One region of the Pseudomonas sp. S2_E02 genome, then DNA from elsewhere that is predicted to be linked to it. Evidence: predicted binding sites of a transcription regulator. Region 1 holds the regulator's gene; the other holds the start of a gene.

Region 1 (8,115 bases):
CATCACCAGACCTACATCAACAACCTCAACGCCGCCGTAGAAGGCACTGAATACGCCGAATGGCCGGTAGAAAAACTGGTCGCCAGCGTCAAGGATCTGCCGGAAAAACTCCGTGCGGCAGTGATCAATCAGGGCGGCGGTCACGCCAATCACTCGCTGTTCTGGGAAGTCATGGTGCCAAGCGGCGGCGGCAAACCGGACGGCGCGTTGGCCAAAGCCATCGATGAACAATTGGGCGGCCTCGACAGTTTCAAGGAAGCCTTCACCAAAGCCGCGCTGACCCGCTTCGGTAGCGGCTGGGCCTGGCTGAGCGTGACCCCGGAGAAAAAACTGCTGGTGGAAAGCAGCGGCAACCAGGACAGCCCCTTGATGAACGGCAACACGCCGATTCTCGGTCTCGATGTCTGGGAGCACGCCTACTACCTGCGGTATCAGAACCGTCGGCCGGAATACATCAACGCCTTTTATAACGTGATCAATTGGCCTGAAGTCGCTGCGCGTTATCAGGCTGCGCTGGTTTAAGTCTTCTATAAAAACAATCCAAGGCTGACTATGGGCACTGAAACGCTGGCGATCGGAAGTGGGCGTATGTTTCGTTACGCAGTGGGATCGCTGTTGCTGTTGGCGGGCATGACTTTGCTGGTCGCCCACGGACTGGAATGGCTGAATCTCGAGCCGAGGCTGTTGCGGGCGTTGCAGGGCGGCGCGATCTGCGCCCTCGGCACGGCGCTCGGGGCTGTGCCAGTGCTGGTGATCCGGCGGATGCCGCAGACACTCAGTGATACCTTGCTGGGTTTTGGTGCCGGGGTGATGCTGGCGGCGACGGCGTTTTCGCTGATCGTGCCGGGCATTGCTGCCGCCGAAAGCCTCGGACTGACACCGTGGGGTGCCAGCGGCCTGATCTGCTTCGGCATCATGCTGGGTGCGTTCGGGCTGTATCTGGTCGATCGCAAGGTTTCCGGCGCGTCCCCGGAAATGCTCGTCGGCACCGTCGAGCATCCGGTGATTCCACCACGGATCTGGCTGTTCGTGTTCGCCATCATTGCCCATAACATCCCTGAAGGCATGGCCGTCGGCGTTTCTGCTGGCGGCGGCATGCCGGATGCGGACAGCCTGGCCATGGGTATCGCTTTCCAGGATGTCCCGGAAGGTCTGGTGATTGCGCTGGTGTTGGCCGGGGCGGGGATGTCGCGGGTCAGGGCGTTTCTGATCGGCGCGGCGTCAGGTCTGGTCGAACCGGTGTTTGCGTTGTTATGTGCGTGGCTGGTCAGTCTTGCGCAGGTGCTGTTGCCATTAGGACTAGCTCTGGCGGCGGGGGCGATGTTGCTTGTGGTGACCCATGAAGTGATTCCCGAGTCGCGACGCAATGGTCATGACAAACTGGCCAGTCTTGGCCTGTTGATCGGGTTTTGTCTGATGATGGTGATGGATACGGCGTTGGGTTGAAGCAGAGCAAAAGACCGCAGCCTGCGGCAGTTCCTACAGGGAACGTATTCCAATGCAGGAGCTGCCGCAGGCTGCGATGTTTTGACTTTGGCTGTCAGCCGCCTTCGTCGAAGTAGTTGTTGATCAACGCCACCAGCGCATCCAGCGCCTCCTGATCCTTTTCACCTTCGGTACTCAGATAGATCTTGGTGCCCTTGCCAGCAGCCAGCATCATCATCGCCATGATGCTTTTGCCATCAACCGTGGTCTCTGGTGTACGGCCCACTCTGATCGTGCAATCCGGATACTGCCCGGCCACCCCGACAAACTTGGCCGATGCGCGGGCATGCAGGCCCAGCTTGTTGATGATTTCGATTTCCAGAGCAGGCATCGCGGTGTGAATCCTTTAAGTGAGGTCGCGGTGGCGAACCTGGACGTTCTTCAGGGTTTTCTGCAGGGCCTGACCCAGACGTTCGGTCAGGTAGACGGAGCGGTGATGCCCGCCGGTGCAGCCAATGGCAATGGTGACGTAAGCGCGGTTGCTCGCGGCGAAGCGTGGCAGCCACTTGTGCAGGTAGGTGAAGATGTCCTGAAACATTTCTTCGACCTCCGGCTGTGCCGCCAGGTATTCAGCCACCGGCGCATCGAGACCCGATTGCGCGCGCAGTTCCGGCTTCCAGTACGGATTGGGCAGGCAGCGCACATCGAACACCAGGTCCGCATCCACCGGCATGCCGCGCTTGAAGCCGAAGGACTCGACCAGAAATGCGGTCCCCGGCTCCGGCTGGTTCAGCAGACGCAGCTTGATGGAGTCGCGCAACTGGTACAGGTTCAGATTGGTGGTGTTGATCTTCAGGTCCGCGAGGTCGGCAATCGGGCCGAGCAGGGCGGTTTCATCCTGGATCGCCTCGGCCAGTGAGCGGTTGGCGTTGCTCAGCGGGTGACGACGGCGGGTTTCGGAGAAACGCTTGAGCAGGGTTTCTTCGTCGGCGTCCAGATACAGGACGTCGCACTGGATGTGTTTGGCCCGGACATCTTCAAGCAGTTCGGGAAAGCGTGTCAGGTGGCTCGGCAGGTTGCGCGCATCGATGGACACGGCTACCAGCGGCTGCGCCAGTTCCGTGTGAATCAGCGCGCGTTCGGCCAGTTCCGGCAGCAAGCCTGCGGGCAGGTTGTCGATGCAGTAATAGCCGTTGTCCTCAAGGACATCCAGAGCCGTACTTTTACCCGAGCCGGAACGGCCGCTGACGATGATCAAGCGCATGATTAGTGCCCGTTCTGCTCGTCCAGGACAACCTGATACAACGCTTCATTGCTTGGAGCGCTGCGCAGTTTTTCACGCACTTCCTTGCGATCGAGCATGCTGGCGATCTGGCGCAGCAGCTCCAGGTGCGCATCGGTGGCAGCCTCCGGGACCAGCAAAACAAACAGCAGGTCAACCGGTGCGCCGTCAATGGCGTCGAAATCAATCGGAGCATCAAGGTGCATCAGCGCACTGATCGGTGCTGTGCAACCCTTGAGGCGGCAATGGGGAATGGCGATGCCGTTACCAAAACCGGTGGAACCGAGTTTTTCACGGGCAATCAGTGCCTCGTAGACATCTTGCATCTCCAGATCCGCCACTTCGCGGGCGATCAGGTTGGCAATTTGTTCGAGGGCTTTCTTTTTACTGCCGCCCGGCACGTTCACGAGGGAACGGCCGGGGGTCAGGATACTTTCAAGTCGGATCATGGAATGGGGGGTTATCGACCGGTCGCGCCCTGGAGGAGGCTTTGGGTCTTTTCCTTATGCTTTTTGAGTTGGCGATCCAGCTTGTCGGTCAGCAGGTCAATGGCGGCATACATGTCGTCATGCTCGGCATTGGCAACCACTTCTCCGCCGGGAATATGCAAGGTGGCTTCGATTTTCTGCTTCAGCTTTTCGACGCACATCGTGACTTGCACGTTGGTGATCTTGTCGAAATGGCGCTCCAGTCGTTGGAGTTTTTCCTCGATGTAGGAACGCAGAGGTTGGGTCACTTCCAGTTGGTGTCCACTGATGTTGACTTGCATACAGCTTCTCCTTCGTTGCCAGTGCATAAAGCGGCAGGCTGGATAGCCTGCCACTGGAACGCTGTAACGTGGCTTACATCAACCGCTTGCGTTCGCTCGAAGGCGCGATCCCGAGGGATTCGCGGTACTTGGCGACGGTGCGGCGAGCCACCTGAATGCCTTGTGCCTCCAGTAAACCAGCGATCTTGCTGTCACTCAACGGCTTTTTCTGATTTTCCGCGGCAACCAGTTTTTTGATGATCGCGCGGATCGCCGTGGACGAGCATTCGCCGCCTTCGGAGGTGCTGACGTGGCTGGAGAAAAAGTATTTCAGTTCATAAATACCGCGCGGGGTATGCATGAATTTCTGTGTGGTCACCCGGGAAATGGTCGATTCGTGCATGCCGACCGCTTCAGCGATGTCGTGCAGAACCAACGGTTTCATGGCCTCGTCGCCGTACTCCAGAAAACCGCGCTGATGCTCGACGATCTGGGTGGCTACTTTCATCAGGGTTTCGTTGCGGCTCTGCAGGCTCTTGATGAACCAGCGGGCTTCCTGCAACTGATTGCGCATGAAGGTGTTGTCGGCGCTGGTGTCGGCACGGCGGACGAAACCGGCGTACTGGGCGTTGACGCGCAGACGCGGCACCGATTCCTGATTCAGCTCGACCAGCCAGCGCTCGTTGTCCTTGCGCACGATGACGTCAGGGACAACGTATTCGGCTTCAGTGGATTCGATTTGCGAGCCAGGGCGCGGATTGAGGCTTTGCACCAGTTCGATGACCTGGCGCAGCTCGTCTTCCTTGAGCTTCATGCGGCGCATCAACTGGCTGTAATCGCGGCTGCCGAGCAGGTCGATGTAATCGCTGACCAAACGTTTCGCTTCAGCCAGCCAAGGCGTCTTGGCGGGTAGCTGACGCAATTGCAGCAGCAGGCATTCACTAAGGTTGCGCGCGCCGATACCAGCAGGTTCGAATTGCTGAATGCGGTGCAGGACGGCTTCGATTTCATCGAGTTCGATGTCGAGTTCCGGATCGAACGCCTCGAGGATTTCTTCGAGGGTTTCGTCCAGGTAGCCCTGATTGTTGATGCAATCGATCAGGGTGACGGCGATCAGGCGATCGGTGTCGGACATCGGTGCCAGGTTCAGTTGCCACAGCAGGTGGCTTTGCAGGCTCTCGCCGGCGGACGTGCGGGTGGTGAAGTCCCATTCGTCGTCATCGCTGCTGGGCAGGCTGCTGGCGCTGGTCTGATAGACGTCTTCCCAGGCGGTATCGACCGGCAGTTCGTTGGGGATACGCTCGCTCCAGTCACCTTCCTCCAGGTTGTCCACCGTCGGCGCGGTTTCCTGATACGAGGGTTCCTGGATCTCGGTGTTGGGCTTCTGTTCGGCGTTGTCGGCCATAGGGTCGGAATTGTCGAAGTCTTCGCCTTCTTCCTGGCGTTCGAGCATCGGATTGGATTCCAGAGCCTCCTGGATTTCCTGTTGCAGATCCAGGGTCGACAATTGGAGCAGGCGGATGGCCTGTTGCAGCTGCGGTGTCATCGTCAGCTGCTGGCCCATTCTCAAGACTAGCGATGGTTTCATGGCAGGGGCTTAACACCTTATTCGCCGGCGCTATGCGCCATCCACTACAGGGCGCCGGGGCGCCAAACTTAAGCAAATTATATGCCTGAAACTGAAGTGTTTGCCTAGAGCGCTGTAACAATTAAAGCGTATTAATTCCTGCTTGAATCGATACAGCGCCCGGGCGGCGCACCGGGCACTGTTACGCTTACAAGCGGAACTCGTGGCCCAGATACACTTCCTTGACCAGATCGTTGGCCAGGATGGTTTCTGCATCGCCTTCGGCGATCAGTTGACCATCGTTGACGATGTAAGCGGTTTCGCAGATGTCCAGCGTCTCACGGACGTTGTGGTCGGTGATCAATACACCGATGCCCTTGGCCTTGAGGTGGTGGATGATCTGCTTGATGTCGCCGACCGAGATCGGATCGACACCGGCGAACGGTTCGTCGAGCAGGATGAATTTCGGTGCCGTTGCCAGCGCGCGAGCGATTTCCACCCGGCGACGTTCACCACCGGACAGGCTCATGCCAAGGTTGTCGCGGATGTGGCTGATGTGGAATTCCTGCAGCAGGCTTTCCAGCTCCTTGCGACGGCCGGCCTTGTCGAGCTCCTGACGGGTCTCGAGGATGGCCATGATGTTGTCGGCCACCGACAGTTTTCGGAAGATCGACGCTTCTTGCGGCAGATAGCCGATACCGGCCTTGGCGCGACCGTGCATCGGCTGGTGGCTGACGTCCAGATCGTCGATCAGCACGCGACCCTGATCGGCCTGTACCAGGCCGACGATCATGTAGAAGCACGTGGTCTTGCCGGCACCGTTCGGGCCGAGCAGGCCGACGATCTGGCCGCTGTCGATCGACAGGCTGACGTCACGCACGACCTGGCGGCTTTTATAGGCCTTGGCCAGGTGCTGAGCTTTCAGAGTTGCCATTACTGGGTTTTCTCGTCGGTTTTCTTCTTCGGCTGGATCACCATGTCGATGCGCGGACGCGTTTCGGTGACCTTGCTGCCGGTAGCGCGACCAGCGCTGGCCAGTTTCTTCACGGTGTCGTAGACGATTTTCTCGCCCTGAGTGACGTTGCCGTCTTTGTCGACGACCTTGGCCTTGTCGATCAGCACGACGCGGTTTTGCTGGGCATGGTATTGAATCGTCACGCCGTAGCCTTGAACCGGTTTGGTGTCGCCCTGGGTTTGCAACTGCTCGAAATAAGCCAGGTTGCCCACGGAGGTCACCACGTCGATATCTCCATTCGGCGCGCGAGTCATGGTGACGGTGTTGCCTTTAACGATCATCGAACCTTGGGTGATGATCACATCACCTTTATAGGTGGCGATGCCGTTCTTGTCGTCCAGTTGGGCGTCGTCGGCCTGAATGCGGATAGGTTGCTGCTGATCGTTCGGCAGAGCCCAGGCGCTCACGCTTCCCAGTGCTGCGCCCAGACTGAGCAAAATAGGGAGGGTTTTAACGAGCCTCATACTGTCCTCTTACGTTCGATAGCAGGTGTATCCTGCTTTCCTTCAGGTACGCTTTCATTCCAACGCCAGTCGATACACCGCCAGCGCCGTCGATTCTAACGGGTTGCTCGGTCTGCGCATATTCCTGCTGCGGGAACACGGTCATGCGAGTGGACGTGATCAGGATGTCACGCTTCTTTTCATCGGTGCGCGCAACGCGTACCGAGTCGATCAGTTCGACTTCGGTGCCGCCTGAGTTCACTTCACCGCGCTCACTGGTAACGTGCCACGGAAATTCTGTTCCGCGATACATGTTCAGGTCGGGTTTGGTCACGAGCGTGACGTCGGTTGCCTTCACGTGCTCGGCTTTTTCGGACGTCATCTCATACTGCACCTTGCCATCCGGCAGGTATTGCAGGGTATGCGTGTTGGTTGCATACCAGTCGATAGGCGTTTCAACCGAGGTGACCGGTGGTTTGTCGAGAAAGCGTTCCGGGCTGATATTCCAATAGCCGACCGCTGCGAAAATCGCAGCGATGCAGCCGAACAGCAGGAAGTTACGAAATTTTTTGCTGAACATGGTTTGGCTCACAGGTACGCGGCGTTGGCCGCATCGAGGCGGCCCTGGGCGCGCAGGATCAATTCGCAGAATTCGCGGGCGGCGCCTTCGCCACCACGGGCGCGGGTAACGCCATGGGCGTGTTCGCGGACGAAATCGGCAGCGTTGGCCACGGCCATGCCCAAGCCTACCCGGCGAATCACCGGCAGGTCGGGCAGATCGTCACCGAGGTAGGCGACTTCTTCATAGCTTAGGCCCAGTTGCGCAAGCAGGCCGTCGAGCACGACCAGTTTGTCTTCACGGCCCTGAAACAGGTGGGGAATCCCCAGGTTTTTCGCTCGACGTTCAACGACGGGTGTCTTGCGGCCGCTGATGATAGCGGTCTGCACGCCGGCGTTCATCAGCATTTTGATGCCTTGACCGTCGAGGGTGTTGAAGGTCTTGAACTCGCTGCCGTCTTCAAGGAAGTACAGGCGCCCGTCGGTGAGGACGCCGTCGACGTCGAAAACCGCCAGTTTGATCGCTTTGCCGCGTTGCAGCAGATCGTTGCTCATTACATGACTCCTGCGCGCAGCAGGTCGGAGAGGTTGAAGGCGCCGACCGGGCGATCTTCCTCGTCTACGACTACCAATGCGTTGATTCGGTGATCTTCCATGATTTTCAGGGCTTCGGCGGCCAGCATTTCCGGGCGGGCAGTCTTGCCGTGGGCCGTCATTACCTGGTCGATGGTGGCGCTGCGGATGTCGATGCTGCGATCCAGCGTGCGGCGCAAGTCGCCGTCGGTGAAGATCCCGGCGAGTTTACCGTCGGTTTCAAGGATGACGGTCATGCCCAGACCTTTACGGGTCATTTCCATCAGTGCGTCCTTGAGCAGCGTGCCGCGTTGGACTTGCGGCAACTCTTGTCCGGCGTGCATGACGTTTTCCACTTTCAGCAGCAGGCGACGGCCGAGGGCGCCACCCGGGTGCGAGAAAGCGAAATCTTCGGCGGTGAAGCCGCGTGCTTCCAGCAGTGCCACGGCCAGCGCATCGCCCATGACCAGTGCTGCGGTCGTCGACGAGGTCGGTGCCAGGTTC
Region 2 (8,115 bases), 1.3 Mb from region 1:
AAGCTCCCCCGCATTTTTGGCAGCAGAGAAAGCTGGTTTCTCTGAAGTAGTGACGACGGGCTAGCCTGTCGGATTCTGAACCCAAGGCCGTAAAGCCAGGAGCTAAAGAATCGCTGCGACTATTCCTCCGAACAAAAAAAGGCGTCCTATGGACGCCTTTTTTATTTTTCACTCAGGACCTTCTACCGGCCAGCGCGCCGCTTGGCTCAAGCGCTGGCCCACATGTAACAGCAACTTCAATAAATCGCCGTTGGTTGGCTGACATATCCCCAGCCAAACGGAGTGCTTCGAGGTGCAAATCAACAATCTGAAATAGCTTTTCCTTCCTCTTCTTATCCTTCACAGATACCTCCATTTTGATGGGCGTATTTCGTTTGCCAATGTAATGACATGCGTAAGGGCTGCGTAACTGGGCGCAGACTCTGATGTTTGTAGGGCAATGCCCTAATAGTTGTAGGACGTCGGCGAAAGGGTTTCGACGGTCTTGTATCGCGGAGTCGGATGCTCCAGTTTGGCCACTCAACGCAGTCTCTGGAGGCGAACAATGGACCGCAATGGTATGCGCCCGATTCATCCGGGCGAGGTTCTGAGTAAGGAATTCATGGAGCCGTTGGGCATGACTGTCATGGATCTGGCCATGCCCACGAAATGGCCCGAAAGTGAGATCGAAAAGCTTGTGAAATGCCAGCTCAGGATCTGCGCCGATCTGGCAATCAGCCTTGCCTCTCATCTCAACACTACGCCTGAGTTCTGGATGAATCTGCAATCGACTTACGATTTGCGCAGGGTCCAGCTCCGGCATGCGGGTTTATAGCGATTGCAGCATCCGCGAAGCCCTTTTCCACCATGGCCCCGTCATTGGGCGCTTGGTCTGTTCCCGTTCCACCACCATCAACGGCACATCCTGCAGCCGTATCCACGGCTGGTTATTCCAGTGCAACAAACTCAAAGACATGTCCGGCCAACTGAGCAGGCTCAGGTGTGGGCGTTCGCTTGTGGTGGGGTGTTGGGCGTCGCGCAGGGTGGGGATGACCTGGTGGGTGAGCCATTCGCGTAGCGCTCGGTATTCGGGGCAGTAGTGGTAGACGAGGAGGGCGTAGATGCCGGATTCGCTGATCAGCAGGGTGTTTTCGATTTGATTGTGGATCAGGGTTTTGCGGGTCTGGTATTGGTCGGGGTCGAGTTTTCGCAGCATGCGTTCGTTGAGGTAGATGTGTAGCAGGCGACTCAGGTCTCGGGCGCAGAACCAGGGTTGGTTCTGGATGAGGAGGGCGTGGAGGGGGAGTTTGTGGCGGGTAAAGATGTGCGGGGTCAGATAAGTCTCTTCTTGATTCATTGAGCAGTTCCTCTTGCTTAAGGGGCTGCCCTCAATCGTCGCCAAACGATTGGGTGGCAGTTGTACGCGGGTTGGCGAACCGGAGCAAAAGGAACCCGGCAGACCCGAAGGTCTCCCACGCACAACCGCCATGAAACGATGTGGCGGTAAATGTAGCCGCCATCATGGTTGTCGTGCGCCTTAAGCTGTTCGGGTCGCCAAACCCGCTGCTGAACATTCAGCATCGGGTGAGCTTAGAAACCTGGGCTTTTCGGCGCAATCGGACGGCGGTCATTCAGGTTGTAGGACGTTGCCGGGATGGTTGAAGGGCTGGAGATCAAAAGATCGCAGCCTTCGGCAGCTCCTACAGGGGGCGCGGATTATTCCGCGGGCGGCGTCAGCTTCGCTTCCATCTCGGCAACCTTGGCTTCAAGGCTCTCAAGGCGTGCGCGAGTACGCGCCAACACAACCATCTGACTATCAAACTCTTCACGGCTGACCAGGTCGAGTTTGCTGAAGGCACTCTGCAGCAGCATCTTGAACTGGCTTTCGATTTCGGCTTTCGGCAGCGGGGTGTCGCCGTTGAACAGGCGGGAGGCGGTGCCGCTCAGGGCGTCGAGGAAGTCTTTGGGCGCGAGCATGGAATGTGTCCTGTAAACAGTGGCGGGCAGTGTATCACGCAGTGTCTATAGTCACTGATGTAGGCATGGATGCACGCTTTTCGCGCAAGAGGGCGGGCGGCGACGCACCGTTGTTGTGCGTAACCGTCGGGCCTTTTTCGCGCTAACGCCTGTGGCAGCGGCCAAGGGATTGAAATCAGGGGAATTTGGCGAGATGGCAAGCTTTCTGCTTAGTCGGTAGTGACCCATGCACTGATGCAGTCGCTGTGACGAATGCAGTGCGGCAGACGGAGCGGGGAGTTTCGTCGGCAGCGGTTAGCTGGCGTCAGTCGGGCAGGTAAGGCCGACGATGCGTTACAAAGCCAGGCACTGCGCTTAGACTTGAGTCGGGTTTGTTTTCCTGGGGCAAGTCCACCAATTCGGGAGAGAGTTTCATGAAGCTAGTCACTGCCATCATCAAGCCGTTCAAGTTGGACGACGTGCGCGAGTCGCTGTCCGAAATCGGCGTGCAGGGCATTACCGTTACTGAAGTCAAAGGCTTCGGCCGGCAGAAGGGTCACACCGAGCTGTATCGCGGCGCGGAATATGTGGTCGATTTTCTGCCCAAGGTGAAAATCGACGTGGCCATCGACGACAAGGATCTGGATCGGGTTATCGAGGCGATAACCAAAGCGGCCAACACCGGCAAGATCGGTGACGGCAAGATCTTCGTGGTCAATCTGGAACAGGCGATTCGCATCCGTACCGGCGAAACCGATACCGACGCGATCTAAGCGCCGCCACAAACCCCAACGCCCCAGGAGAAAACAATATGACTCTGCGTAAATTCGCAGGGCTAGGAGCCCTGTTGTCCATCGTAATGCCAAGCCTTGCAATGGCGGCAGACGAAGTGGCGGCCCCGGTCCTCAATTCCGGCGACACTGCCTGGATGCTCACCTCGACAGCCCTCGTGCTGTTCATGACCATCCCGGGCCTGGCGCTGTTCTACGGCGGCATGGTTCGCTCGAAAAACATTCTTTCCGTGATGATGCAGTGCTTCGCCATTACCGGTCTGATCAGCATCCTGTGGGTCATTTATGGCTACAGCATTGCGTTCGACACCACCGGCATGGAGCAGGGCGTCGTCAACTTCAACTCGTTCTTCGGCGGCATGGGCAAGGCGTTCCTCGCCGGTGTCACGCCGTCGAGCCTGACCGGCCCAGCGGCGCTGTTCCCTGAGGCGGTGTTCATCACCTTCCAGATGACCTTCGCGATCATCACCCCGGCGCTGATCGTCGGTGCGTTCGCCGAGCGGATGAAGTTCTCCGCGATGCTGATCTTCATGGGCGTCTGGTTCACCCTGGTTTATGCACCGATCGCGCACATGGTCTGGTCCGGCAACGGCGGCCTGATGTGGGACTGGGGCGTACTCGACTTCGCGGGCGGCACCGTGGTGCACATCAACGCCGGTGTGGCTGGTCTGATTGCCTGCCTGGTATTGGGCAAGCGCAAAGGCTTCCCGACCACGCCGATGGCTCCGCACAACCTCGGTTACACCCTGATGGGCGCGGCGATGCTGTGGGTCGGCTGGTTCGGCTTCAACGCCGGTTCCGCTGCGGCGGCCAACGGCACTGCCGGTATGGCTATGCTGGTCACTCAGATTGCTACCGCTGCTGCCGCGCTGGGCTGGATGTTTGCCGAGTGGGTCACCCACGGCAAGCCAAGCGCACTGGGTATCGCATCGGGTGTGGTTGCCGGTCTGGTAGCGATTACTCCGGCGGCCGGCACCGTGGGCCCGATGGGCGCACTGGTGATTGGTCTGGCCGCAGGCGTGGTGTGCTTCTTCTGCGCCACCACCCTTAAACGCAAACTCGGTTATGACGATTCCCTGGACGCGTTCGGCGTACACGGTATCGGCGGTATCCTCGGCGCGATCCTCACCGGCGTATTCGCTGCTCCGTCGCTGGGTGGTTTCGGCACCGTGACCGACATCGCCGCGCAAGTGTGGATTCAGTGCAAAGGCGTCGGCTTCACGGTGATCTACACCGCGATCGTCACCTTCATCATCCTCAAGGTGCTGGACGCTGTGATGGGTCTGCGTGTGACCGAGGAAGAAGAATCGGTCGGCCTCGATCTGGCACAGCACAACGAACGCGGCTACAACCTGTAAGTACGCGCAGCAAAAAACTTGCCCGGTTCGCCGGGCATTTTTTTGTCTGGAATTTGTCGCAAAGAGAGCAGCTGAAAGGATTTTTCGTACGGCTTTGGTCGTGTTTACGACGAGCGTTTTTCTACGGCCAATGGCTTACATCATTGCAGGAATATTAGGGCCTTTGTTTTTTCCCAGAGCGCGCTAGAATGCGCCCCGAACGTGCGGAGAACTGTATGTGGCAACAGACTCTGATAACCCTGCGGGCACGGCCCCGGGGCTTTCATCTGGTGACGGACGAGTTGATCAAAGGGCTGCCTGAACTCAGGGAGTGCCGGGTCGGTCTGTTGCATTTGTGGCTGCAGCATACCTCGGCGTCGTTGACCATCAACGAGAACGCCGATCCGGCGGTACGTCGCGACTTCGAACGATTTTTCAATCGTCTGATCCCACAAGGAACAGACGGCTATGAGCATAACGACGAAGGCCTGGACGACCTCCCGGCGCACTTCAAGGCCAGCGTGCTTGGCTGCCAGATCAGTCTGCCGGTTTCGGCAGGTCGCCTGGCACTGGGAACCTGGCAAGGCGTTTATCTGGGCGAGCACCGTGATCATGGCGGTGCCCGAAAAGTCCTCGCCACCTTGCACGGTGAAGGGGCGTAAACCGTTGGTCACCAATGGTTACTGATTTTTTAACGGCGACTTTCGACAGTTGCCAAAGCTGGTCTATAACTAATCTGCTTTTCGCAAGTCATGAGGTAGAACATGAGCGACGATGATCTGGAAAACGACGACCTCGAAGTAGGCGACGAAGACGAGGCCGAGGAAGGTCTGGAAGCAGCAGCGGAAGACGTTGCTGAAGACGATGGTGGCGACGATACGCCGGCCCCGGCTGCCAAAGGCAAAGCCAAGGCCGCGGTGTCGGTAGATGAATTGCCGAGCATTGAAGCCAAGAACAAGGAACGCGACGCCCTGGCCAAGGCCATGGAAGAGTTCCTGTCGCGTGGCGGAAAAGTGCAGGAAGTGGAGGCCAATGTGGTCGCCGATCCGCCCAAGAAGCCGGACAACAAGTACGGCAGCCGCCCTATCTGAGGCGTGCCGCTGGCTTGCTGAAAAGGCCCGCCGTCGCTGCGGGCTTTTTCATGCCTGGAATAAATGAGCTGAAGTGAATGCAGTTCCCTTGTGGGAGCGAGCTTGCTCGCGAATGCGGTAGGTCTTACAGCATTGCAGTGACTGACCTGACGCTTTCGCGAGCAAGCTCGCTCCCACAGGGTTTGTGGATTATTTCGAGGTGGCATTCCAGCGTGCGAGTACGGCTGGCAAATCACTCAGGCTGCGAATCTCGGCATCCGGCAGACGATCCGCTTCCCAGACCTTCCCCGCCGGGTTAAACCAGATTGCCCGCAACCCCGCCTGTTGTGCTCCAGCGATGTCATCGCCCGGGTGATCGCCAATATGCACGGCTGTTTCGGCTGTAGCACCACCGCGCTGCAAAGCTTCATGAAACAACCGAGCATCCGGTTTGGCGATGCCGATATCTTCCGCGCACAACGCAAACTTGAAGTAGTCCGCCAGGCCCAATCGACGCACATCAGCATTGCCATTGGTGACCACGCCAAGCGCATAGTGATTGGCGAGAATCTCCAGTACTGGTTCGACTTCAGGGAACACTTCGATCTGATGCCGAGCATGCAGAAACACTTCAAAACTCTTGTCCGCCAGCGCCGACGCCTCGTCATGGGCGTACCCGGCTTCTTCCAGTGCATGGAACAACACCCGCCGGCGCAGCGCGCTGATGCGATGTTTCAGCCCCGGCTCATTGGCCAGCACCCGCTCACGAATCCCCCACAAATGCTCCACCGGCACCGCACCCAGATTCGGCGCATGTTCGCTCAGCCATTCGCGCAATATCGCTTCGGCGCTGACGATCACCGGAGCGGTGTCCCACAAGGTGTCGTCGAGGTCGAAGGTGATCAACTGGATGCTCATGAATCATCGCCTTTCATGCGTTTAGCCCGTGGGTGGGCACTGTCGTAGACCGCCGCCAGGTGCTGGAAGTCCAGGTGGGTGTAGATCTGCGTGGTCTTGATGTCCGAGTGGCCGAGCAATTCCTGCACCGCGCGCAGATCCTGCGAGGATTCGAGCAGGTGGCTGGCGAAGGAGTGGCGCAGCATGTGCGGGTGCAAGTTCTGCCCCAGTTCGCGTTCGCCGGCCAGTTTCACTCGCACCTGAATCGCCCGTGGACCGAGGCGCCGACCTTGCTGGCTGACGAACACGGCGTCGTCTGCGGGGTTGGTCATGGCCCGCAGAGGCAGCCATTGTTCGAGGGCTTCGCGGGCCTTTTTGCCCACCGGCAGCAGCCGGGTCTTACTGCCCTTGCCGAGGACTTGAACCATGCCATCGGCGAGGTCGAGTTGATCGAGATTGAGTCCGGTCAGTTCGGAAAGGCGCAGGCCGGAAGAATAGAACAACTCAAGAATCGCCTGATCGCGCCGCGCAAGAAAATCATCCTCGACCGCCCCTTCAAGCAGTTGCAGTGCGCGATCAGTATCGAGGGTTTTCGGCAGGCGACGTTCGCCCTTCGGCGGCGCCAGACCGGTCGCCGGATCGTGGTCGCAAAGACCTTCGCGATTCAGATAGTGATAGAGCCCGCGTACTGCCGAGAGCAGCCGCGCGAGACTGCGCGAGGATTGGCCCTGCGCATGCAGACGGGCGATCAGGCTTCGCAGGCGCTGAATGTCTAGCGCCGCCCAGCTGCCGATGTTCTGTTTGACGCACCAGCCAAGGACTTTATCGAGGTCGCGGCGATAGGCCGAGAGCGTGTGCGGCGACACCTGTCGCTCACTGCGCAGGTGTTCGCAGTAAGCGTCCAGTTGCCGTTCCATGCTCAGCGTACCGAGCGCAGGGAGCTATTGACCCGTGGCAGCACACGGCCCATGACTTCGGCGATATAGCTGAGGAACAGCGTACCGACCGAACTCTTGTAGTGCTGCGGATCACGGCTGGCGATCGCCAGAATGCCGTGGATGCCTTGATGACTGACCGCAACCACGGCGGTGGAGCCGATCTGTTTGCGCTGTTCTTCGCCGAAAAGAAAATCCAGCTCATGCTCACGCAGGCTGCCGCTGACGCTTTTGCCTTCGGTGAGCAAGCCACCGATGGCGACTTGTGCGTCGGCGTGAGTGACCCAGCGACCGACCGGTGCCGGGTTGTCACCGAGCAGAATCAGGCTGACAAAGGGCACCTGAAAATCCTGGCGCAGGCTGTCTTCGACGCTGATCACCACGTCTTCGAGGCTAGCGGCGTCCATCAGGGACAGTATGAGACGGCGGGTCTTGTCGAACAGTCGATCGTTGTCGCGGGCGACGTCCATCAATTGCGAGAGGCGATGGCGCATCTCGATGTTGCGGTCGCGCAGAATGGTCATCTGCCGCTCGACCAGCGAAACGGTATCGCCACGCTGGTGAGGAATGCGCAGGGCGGGCAGCAGTTCTTCGTGCTCGACGAAGAAGTCCGGATGCGCCTCCAGGTATGCGGCAACCGCTGCCGCCTCCAGGCTCTCGGACGCTGATTCGTCGGACTGTCGGGCGGGTACCTGAGGCTTATCGGTCATGGTTTCTGCTCACTCAAAGACGTACTTGTCCTTCGTATACACGCACTGCCGGACCGGTCATCAGAACCGGTTGGCCAGGGCCAGCCCATTCAATGGACAGGCGCCCGCCGGGCAGGTCGATCAATAGCGGCGAATCCATCCACCCCTGGCTGATCGCAGCGACAGCCGCTGCACACGCGCCGGTGCCGCAGGCCTGGGTTTCCCCGGCGCCACGTTCCCACACGCGCAGTTGCGCGCGGTTGCGGTCGATGACCTGGAGAAAGCCGACATTGACCCGCGCCGGGAAGCGCGGGTGGTGTTCGATTTTCGGCCCCAGTTCATGCACCGGTGCATTGTTGATGTCCTGCACGCGCAACACGGCGTGCGGGTTGCCCATCGACACGGCGGCCAATTCGACCGTGGTGCCGTCGACTTCCAGTTGATAGCTGCTGGCCTGCGCC

The links. Region 1 encodes sigma-54, which starts transcription at its own class of promoters, with help from an activator protein. Its sites were predicted from a motif close to ANTGGCATNNANNTTGCTNT; they were not measured.
Region 2: glnK (P-II family nitrogen regulator) is a predicted target of sigma-54. The motif match lies at 2,149-2,168, and genes of this name have one in related genera.

Annotation. Positions count from the first base shown of each region.
Region 1 covers NZ_CP162761.1:5,570,417-5,578,531, forward strand. Annotated here, with positions in the region: gene AB4O01_RS24825 (superoxide dismutase) at 1-522, shown strand, start outside; gene AB4O01_RS24830 (ZIP family metal transporter) at 553-1,446, shown strand; gene AB4O01_RS24835 (HPr family phosphocarrier protein) at 1,541-1,816, opposite strand; gene rapZ (RNase adapter RapZ) at 1,832-2,689, opposite strand; gene ptsN (PTS IIA-like nitrogen regulatory protein PtsN) at 2,692-3,156, opposite strand; gene hpf (ribosome hibernation-promoting factor, HPF/YfiA family) at 3,168-3,476, opposite strand; gene AB4O01_RS24855 (RNA polymerase factor sigma-54) at 3,550-5,043, opposite strand; gene lptB (LPS export ABC transporter ATP-binding protein) at 5,231-5,956, opposite strand; gene lptA (lipopolysaccharide transport periplasmic protein LptA) at 5,956-6,501, opposite strand; gene lptC (LPS export ABC transporter periplasmic protein LptC) at 6,488-7,060, opposite strand; gene AB4O01_RS24875 (KdsC family phosphatase) at 7,069-7,593, opposite strand; gene AB4O01_RS24880 (KpsF/GutQ family sugar-phosphate isomerase) at 7,593-8,115, opposite strand, start outside.
Region 2 covers NZ_CP162761.1:4,271,723-4,279,837, reverse strand. Annotated here, with positions in the region: gene AB4O01_RS19320 (HigA family addiction module antitoxin) at 545-814, shown strand; gene AB4O01_RS19315 (BRO-N domain-containing protein) at 809-1,336, opposite strand; gene AB4O01_RS19310 (accessory factor UbiK family protein) at 1,696-1,956, opposite strand; gene glnK (P-II family nitrogen regulator) at 2,370-2,708, shown strand; gene AB4O01_RS19300 (ammonium transporter) at 2,747-4,084, shown strand; gene AB4O01_RS19295 (secondary thiamine-phosphate synthase enzyme YjbQ) at 4,300-4,725, shown strand; gene sutA (transcriptional regulator SutA) at 4,828-5,154, shown strand; gene AB4O01_RS19285 (HAD family hydrolase) at 5,344-6,051, opposite strand; gene xerC (tyrosine recombinase XerC) at 6,048-6,947, opposite strand; gene AB4O01_RS19275 (DUF484 family protein) at 6,950-7,675, opposite strand; gene dapF (diaminopimelate epimerase) at 7,689-8,115, opposite strand, start outside.